2 regions of the Burkholderia latens genome follow, and region 2 is predicted to be linked to the other one. Evidence: riboswitches for the same ligand, from Rfam matches in the RefSeq annotation. Region 2 holds a riboswitch; the other holds the start of a gene.

Region 1 (4,205 bases), on a different replicon from region 2:
CGTCGTGTCGACGAGCGTCATGCCCGCGGTGAACAGCGCCGGCAGCGCCATCACCGACCAGAACGACATGCCGCCCTGCACCTGCGTCGCCGAAATGCCGAACAGCGCGATTTCGGTCGCGGTATCGAAGCCGAAGCCGAACAGGAAGCCGACCGGATACAGGTGCCAGCTGCGCGACACGAGGCGAAACAGCGGCCGGAACAGGCGCGCGAGCACCCCGCGCCGGTTCATCATCATGTCGAGATCGGCATCGACGATCGCCTCGCCGCGGCGGGCCGCGCGAAACGTCCGGTACACGGAGATCAGGATCAGCAGGTTTGCGGCCGCGAGCACCAGCAGGAAGAATGCCGACACGCTCGTGCTGATCACGCCGCCCCAGGTCTTCATGCTTTCGAAGCGCGCAAGCGACGCCGCAGTCAGCGCAACCGCCACCGACATCACGATCACCACGGTCGAGTGGCCGAGCGAGAAGAACAGGCCCGCGCCGAGCGGGCTGCGGCCTTCCTGCATCAGCTTGCGCGTAACGTTGTCGATCGCGGCGATATGGTCGGCATCGACCGCGTGGCGCAGCCCGAACACGTACGCGAGCAGCGCGGTGCCCAGCAGCACGGGCTGGTCGCGAAACGCGACGAAGGCCCAGATCCACGCGGCGACGTTGAACGTCGCGAGCAGCGCGTAGATCGCGACGATTTTGCCGCGCAGCCCGGACGGGCTGTCGTTGAACAGGCGGAAGAACGAGTCGAGCATGATGCTCCTTTGCGAACGGTCGACATGGTGAATGCCAACACGGCTGCCGCGTGCCCTGCCCGCGCCGCCTGCCGCTCGCCGCGCCGGCCCGCGCATGCATGCTGCTGGCGGATCGGCGGACGAAGCGGGAAACGTTCGGACGTCTGGGCGTACTGCGGCCGTGGACGATGCGCCGCCTCCCCGCGGCGCTGAACCCAACGTCCTGGCCGGTATCCGGGCTGACGAACACGCCGCTTCGCCTTCCCGGATGCGCGGCATCCAGTGGCGGTCGTCCGCATGCGGCAGGCATGCGGCGAAGCGGCGCTGCGTCGCGCTGCGCGCGACGCGTTCGCTTACCGTTGCGGGGGCAGCACAGGTTGGCTCGACTGCGGTGCAGGCAGGCTCCCTGTTTCCCGTTTAACTGCGCACGCCGGAGCGGCACGCGCGAGCACCAAAACGCGTGCGAGTGTAGGCGGCGGTGCGGGGAGCGTCAAGGCGCATCGGGCGCCGGCGCGGCGCCCGGCATGGCAGCCCGCCGCGCCGCGGGCCGGCTGCGACGCCCGCGCGGCGGTTCGCGCGGGCCGGACGCTGTGCTATCGTATGCGCCGCGTTCGGTGCTCGCGCCCGCCCTCCGGCGAGCGCAGTTAAACGGGAAACAGGAGGCGGAAAGCCGCCCGGCCTGTGCTGTCCCCGCAACGGTACGCCGCCCGCGCGCCGCGGTTCCCCCGCACGCGCCCAGGCCGCCCGCGATGCCACTGCCCTCCGGGGCGGGAAGGCTGCGGCCTGGCAAGCGGCCAGCCCGGATACCGGCCGACGCAAGGGGCGCGCCAACGGCGCGCCGAACGCCCTGTCCGCGAGGGACGGACAGGGTGCGCATTCCGCCCGCGCGTGCGCGGGTTTCGCCGATCCGCCATGCCCTGCCTGCCCGCCGGCCGCCGATGTGCCGCTCGCTGTCCCGTTCCCACCGCTACCGCACGGTGCGCGCCGTGCCGCGCCCGATGAGCCGCGCGTGGCTTGTGGGCGCCGGCCCCGGCGACGCCGATCTGCTCACGCTGAAGGCCGTGCGCGCGATCGCCGCGGCCGACGTGCTGCTGGTCGACGATCTCGTGAACCCCGACTTATTGCGCCACGCGCGCGCCGACGCGCGCATCGAACACGTCGGCAAGCGCGGCGGTCATGCGTCGACGCCGCAAGACGCGATCGTCGCCGCGATGCTCGCGCACCTGCGCGCGGGCCGCAGCGTCGCGCGGCTCAAGGGCGGCGACCCGTTCGTGTTCGGCCGCGGCGGCGAAGAATTGCTCGCGCTCGGTGCCGCCGGTTACCCGGTCGAGGTCGTAAACGGCATCACGGCCGGTATCGCCGCACCGGCCGCGCTCGGCATTCCGGTCACGCATCGCGGCGACGCCCAGGGCGTGATCTTCGTCACGGGGCACGGTGCGGGCGCCGACGAACCCGATTGGCGCGCGCTCGCCGCGACGCGAATGACGATCGTGATCTACATGGGCATTCGTCGCCTCGACGCGATCGCGGCGGCGCTGCGCGACGGCGGCATCGCCGGCGACACGCCGTGCGCGGCGATCGAGAATGCGACGCGCGACGGGCAGCGGCACGTGCTCGCGACGCTCGATACGATCGTCGAACGCGTGAGTGCGACCGGCATCGGGTCGCCCGCGATCGTCGTGATCGGCCGCGTTGCCGCGCTCGCCGACGAGCCGGCCGTGCGCGCCGCGCTCGGCGCGCGTGCATGATGCGCGTCGCGCTCGGCATCGGTTTCCGCGCGAACGCGAGTGCCGCGCAACTCGATGCCGCGATTCGCGCGGCGCTCGCGCAGCATCCGGACGTCGAGCCGGCCATCGTCGCGACACTCGCCGACAAGGCGCGCGCCCGGGCGCTGCGCACGCTGTGCGCGCGGCGCGGCTGGCCGCTCGTCGCATTCGACGCGGCGCAGCTCGCGCTGTGCGCGTCACCCGCGTTGAGCCGCCCGTCGGCCGCCGCCGTTGCGCGCTTCGGCGTGACCGGCGTGGCCGAGCCGTGCGCGCAGCTCGCGGCGCCGGCCGGCCGGCTGCTCGGCCCCAAATCCATCGTGGGCGGCGTGACGGTCGCGCTCGCCGGCCCGCTCTGAACTTTTGTTTCGCTTTCGACAGGACGACTCCGATGAAGACCGATGCCGAATCCCATCAGCGGATGACCGAGCGCCGCCGCGCCGGCCATGAAAAAAAACAGGCGGCCGCCACTCAGGAAAAGGGCCTGCTGATCGTCAACACCGGCAACGGCAAGGGCAAGAGCACGGCCGCGTTCGGGATGGCCGTGCGCGTGCTCGGCCACGGGATGCGCCTCGGCGTCGTGCAGTTCATCAAGGGCGCGCTGCACACGTCCGAGCGTGACTTCCTCGGCGCGCTTGCGCAATGCGACTTCGTGACGATGGGCGACGGCTACACGTGGAATACGCAGAACCGCGACGCCGACATCGCGACCGCGCGCAAGGGCTGGGACGAGGCGCGCCGGATGATCGAAAGCGGCGAGTACCGGATGGTGATCCTCGACGAGCTGAACACCGTGCTGAAGTATGAATATCTGCCGCTCGACGAAGTGCTCGCGACGCTGGTCGCGAGACCGGCGTCGGTGCACGTCGTCGTCACCGGCAGGCATGCGCCCGATGCGCTGATCGACGCGGCCGACCTCGTCACCGAGATGCGGCTCGTCAAGCATCCGTACAAGGAACAAGGCGTGAAAGCACAGCCCGGCGTGGAGTTCTGACCGATGCCGGCCTGCCCCGCGCTGTTCGTGAGCGCGCCCGCGTCCGGCCAGGGCAAGACGTCGGTCACGGCCGGCCTCGCGCGGCTGCACCGCCGGCTCGGCCGCCGCGTGCGCGTGTTCAAGACCGGGCCGGACTTTCTCGATCCGATGCTGCTCGAACGCGCAAGCGGCGCGCCCGTGCATGCGCTCGATCTCGGAATGGTCGGTGAAGCCGGCTGCCGCTCGCTCCTTGCCGACGCCGCATACGACGCGGACCTGATCCTGATCGAAGGCGTGATGGGGCTGTTCGACGGCACGCCGAGCAGCGCCGACCTCGCGGTCGCATTCGGCGTGCCGGTCGTCGCGGTCATTTCCGCGAAGGCGATGGCGCAGACGTTCGCGGCGATCGCGTTCGGGCTTGCGCGGTTCCGGCCGGGCCTGCCGTTTCACGGCGTGCTGGCGAACCGCGTCGGCTCGCCGCGGCATGCGCAGCTGTTGCAGCAGGCGTTACCCGGCGACTTGCGCTGGCTCGGGCACGTGCCGGCCGATGCGGGGATCGCGCTGCCGGAACGGCATCTCGGCCTGCACCAGCCGGCCGACATCGCCGACCTCGATGCGCGGCTCGAGCGCGCGGCAGATGTGCTCGCCGGGACGGCGCTCGCCGACTTGCCCCCCGCCGTCACGTTCGCCGAACCGGACGTTGCCGCGCCGCTGCCGCGCGCGCTCGCCGGCAAGCGGATCGC
Region 2 (4,205 bases):
ACATCACGCTGTTCCGCGGCTTCCAGGGAATGCTGAACCAGTTCTGCAGCATCGACGGCGTGCCGGTCGCGGAAACGCTCGATCCGGCCGGCGCGGATGCGATCCGGCAACGCATCGACGCATTCGCTACGCGCCTCGCGACCACACCGCGCGAATTGAAGACCGATCAGCGCCGTGCGCTGATGCAGACGCTGAAGGCGGACGGTTTCCTCGACGTGCGCCGCGCGATGGAGATCGTGTCGCAGCATCTCGGCGTATCGCGCGCCACCGTATACAACGATGCAAAATGACGCGTGCCCTCGGGCCGCCCCGCTTACCTGTTGACTGACCTTCCGACGAGCGACTCATGCACACTCCGCCCCTCCCTACCTATGACGACGTCGCGGCCGCCGCGACACGGCTCGAAGGCCACGCGCACCGCACGCCCGTGATGACGTCGCGGACGATCGACGAAGCGCTCGGCGCGAAGGTTTTCTTCAAGTGCGAAAACCTGCAGCGCATGGGTGCGTTCAAGTTCCGCGGCGCATTCAACGCGCTGTCGCGCTTCGACGCAGCGCAGCGCCGACATGGCGTCGTCGCGTTCTCGTCGGGCAACCATGCGCAGGCGATCGCGCTGTCGGCGCGCATCCTCGGCATCCCGGCGACGATCGTGATGCCGCAGGACGCGCCGGCCGCGAAAATGGCCGCGACACGCGGCTACGGCGGCAACGTCGTCACATACGACCGCTATACCGAGGACCGCGAGCAGATCGGCCGCGAACTCGCGGAGCGGCACGGGCTCACGTTGATCCCGCCGTACGACCACCCTGACGTAATCGCGGGCCAGGGGACGGCCGCGAAGGAGTTGTTCGACGAAGCCGGTCCGCTCGACGCAGTGTTCACGCCGCTTGGCGGCGGCGGCCTGCTGTCCGGCACGGCGCTCGCGACGCGCGCGCTGTCGCCGCACGCGAAGCTGTACGGCGTCGAGCCGGAAGCCGGCAACGACGGGCAGCAATCGTTCCGGTCCGGGTCGATCGTCCACATCGACACGCCGCGCACGATCGCCGACGGCGCGCAAACGCAGCACCTCGGCAACCTGACGTTCCCGATCCTGCGCCGCGACGTCGACGACATCCTGACCGCGACCGACGCGGAACTCGTCGACTGCATGCGCTTTTTCGCAACCCGCATGAAGCTGGTCGTCGAGCCGACCGGCTGCCTGTCGTTCGCGGCCGCGCGCCGGATGAAGGACGAACTGAGAGGCAAGCGCGTGGGCATCGTGATCAGCGGCGGCAACGTCGATCTCGAGAACTTCTGCGCGCTCGTCTCGGCGCACGCATGACCGGCGCGGCGCGCCGATGACGCGATGAAGCCCGCGTCGTCCGTGCGCCGCCGCTCCTTTACGCCGCGTTAAGTTTCGCGCCCTACACTGATTGCATCATCCCGCAGTCGGTCGTGAAGAAGGAGCCATCATGAACACGCACGCGATCGTCGCCGCCGCTCTCGCGACAGCGTCCATGCCGACGTTCGCTCAACCGCATGTCGCGTCATCCGTTTTTTCCGCCGCGGCGCCGCGCGACCACGTCGAGCAGGCTGCCGGTCACTCATCCGCAGGCCTCGTGCTCGCGAAGATCGATCAGAACAATTCGCCGCCCGATCGCGGCGGCGATCCTGGGGGCCGCGCGCACGCCGGCATGCATATGTAGTGCTGCAGCCGCCGACGCGCCGTTTCATCAGACATGAAACGCGCGCTGCACGCGCAAAAGAACGGTTGTGGGAAGCGTTGCCCGCACACTGACGTTTTTTCGCACCCCGTTCCCACCGGCAATTGACGCGCGCAAGCGCTCGCCATTACGCTTGCGCGCTGATGGTTCCCGACAACGGGATTAAAAGGGAACGCAGGGAGGCCATGCCTCGAATCTGCGGCTGCCCCCGCAACTGTAAGCGGCGAATCCGCGCCACCGCACGCCACTGGGATACCGGGAAGGCAGGCGCGCATAACGACCCGCGAGCCAGGAGACCTGCCATCGACCCGAGGTCCAAGCAGCCGCACCGGGCGGGGTGTCCCGGCGCGCCAGGCACCGCCTTTGGCGGTTGCCCCCGTTGCATGGACGGCCCGACCTCAGGACCCTTCAGATGTCCATTCTTTTCGTAATCGCTTGCGCGCCGCAGGCGTTGCACCGGCGCGTCGCCCGCCCACGCGGTCGAGGCGCGCCCATGTTCGGCGCCGCGGCACCGGCGTCGCCCGGCGCGTGGCCCACGCACGATGACGACACGCGGCGCCCACGCCGTCACATTCCGCGATGATGCGCCAGCCCGCCGCGCGCGCCGCCGCGCGCCCCGCTTACGCTCGCCGTACCCGCAACACGATCACGTTTCGCTGCCTCATGAACCTTCGCCACTTTCTCGCCACGTCCGCCGCCACCGCGCTGCTGGCTCCGCTTGCCCACGCCGCCGGCGACGCGGCGCCCGCACAGCCGTCGCCGTCCGCGGACGCCCCCACCCTGCCGACGATCAGCGTGACCGACACGCGGCACCTGCCAGAGTCGTTCGATCAGCGCTATGCGACGACGCAGGTGCTCACGCGCGCCGATCTCGAGCGGCTGTCGCCGAGCGATCCGAGCATCACGCAGGCGCTGGCGACGTTGCCGGGCGTGACCGTGTCGCAGAGCGGCGGCCCGGGCTCGTCCGCGTCGGTGAGCATCCGCGGCTCGTCCGCGAGCCAGGTTGCCGTATTCATCGACGGAATCCGGATCGGCTCGCCGACCACCGGCGTCGCGCCATGGGCAGACCTGCCGACCGAAGCATTCGAGCGCGTCGAGGTGATTTCGGGGCCGGCGGCCGCATCGTTCGGCGCGAACGCGATGGGCGGCGTCGTGCAGTTGTTCACGCGCCGCGCGGCCGGCCAGCCGAACCAGACCACGGCGTCGTTCGGCGGCGGCTCGAACAAGACCTTCGACACGCAGCTGCGCACGTCGGGCACCGTGCCGTCGACCGGGCCGCTCGCCGCGCTCGGCGGGCTCACGTATGCGCTCGGCCTGCACGACTACAACACGGCCGGCATCGATTCGACGCGGCCCGTGCTGCCGTACCACGAGAACGGCCGCAACCCGTATCACGCACAGGATCTCGACGCGCGTCTCGGCTACGCGCGCGACAACTGGTCGGTGTCGACGTTCGCGCTGTATCACCGCTCCGACCTGTCGTTCGACAATGCCGGCTTTGCGAACCGCGAGCTCGATCATCAGCTGACGACCGGCATCGCGTTCCATCTCGACATCACGCCCGACACGCAGTTCGACCAGTCGTTCGGTTTTGCGAACGACCGCCAGTTCCTGTACGCGAGCGATCCGGCCATCCCGACCGACCAGATCAACTCGCAGCGCATCAGCACGTCGACGTCGCTCACGCACCAGGAGCGCGGCCTCCATCTGTTCGGCCTGCCGCTGTCGGGTGAGACGAAGCTCGCGTACGACTTTACGCGCGAACAGGCGTTCCTGCCGGTCGACGTGCCGGACGGCGTGCCGACCCGCAACGATTCCGCATTCTCGCTGCATCAATCGGCCACGCTCGGCAGCGTGACGATGTTCGTCGCGGGCCGTCACGAAATCATCGCGGGGAAAGCGGTAAACACCGGCAACGCGGCGCTTTCGTGGGCGATCACGCCGGTGTACACGGCGCGCGTGTCTTATGGCAACGCGTTCCGCCTGCCGTCATTCAACGACCTGTACTACCCCGGCTATGGCAATCCGGACCTGAATCCGGAGCGCAGCAATACGGTCGAGGCCGCGCTCGACGCGAACACCGCGTACGGCACGTTCAGCGCCGCGATCTACGACACGCGCGTGAGCAACCTGATCGCGTACAACCCCGCGACGTTCTCGCCGATCAACATCGGCCGCGCGCATATCCGCGGAATCGATCTGTCGTACAAGGGCGCGATCGGCCGTTCGACGCCCGTCAGCGTCGCGATCGGGATTCTGAATCCGCAGGACGAAACCAACGACAGCTGGTTGAGCCGCCGGCCGCGGCAGACCGTCAGCGTCAACATCGACCACACGTGGGACGAGCTGAAGCTGCACGCGCTGAGCACGGGCGCGTCGCTGACCTACGGCGGCACGACGTTCGACAACCCGGCCAACACGATGTATCTGCCGTCGTACCTGACCGTGAACCTGCGCGCGTCGTACCGGATCAACTCGCGTCTGACGGTGTCCGCGTCGCTG

What was found. Region 2 has a riboswitch for cobalamin ahead of WK25_RS24825 (TonB-dependent receptor domain-containing protein). Riboswitches for the same ligand answer to the same signal wherever they lie in the genome.
Region 1: linked by a shared signal. The riboswitch ahead of cobA (uroporphyrinogen-III C-methyltransferase) and the one ahead of WK25_RS24825 (TonB-dependent receptor domain-containing protein) in region 2 are both predicted to bind cobalamin.

Annotation. Positions count from the first base shown of each region.
Region 1 covers NZ_CP013435.1:1,743,596-1,747,800, reverse strand. The annotation lists gene WK25_RS08145 (HoxN/HupN/NixA family nickel/cobalt transporter) at 1-747, opposite strand, end outside; cobalamin riboswitch at 934-1,197, opposite strand; cobalamin riboswitch at 1,371-1,535, shown strand; gene cobA (uroporphyrinogen-III C-methyltransferase) at 1,725-2,474, shown strand; gene WK25_RS08135 (cobalamin biosynthesis protein) at 2,471-2,848, shown strand; gene cobO (cob(I)yrinic acid a,c-diamide adenosyltransferase) at 2,881-3,483, shown strand; gene WK25_RS08125 (cobyrinate a,c-diamide synthase) at 3,487-4,205, shown strand, end outside.
Region 2 covers NZ_CP013438.1:1,235,471-1,239,675, forward strand. The annotation lists gene WK25_RS24810 (helix-turn-helix transcriptional regulator) at 1-290, shown strand, start outside; gene WK25_RS24815 (threo-3-hydroxy-L-aspartate ammonia-lyase) at 347-1,321, shown strand; gene WK25_RS24820 (hypothetical protein) at 1,452-1,685, shown strand; cobalamin riboswitch at 1,831-2,023, shown strand; gene WK25_RS24825 (TonB-dependent receptor domain-containing protein) at 2,367-4,205, shown strand, end outside.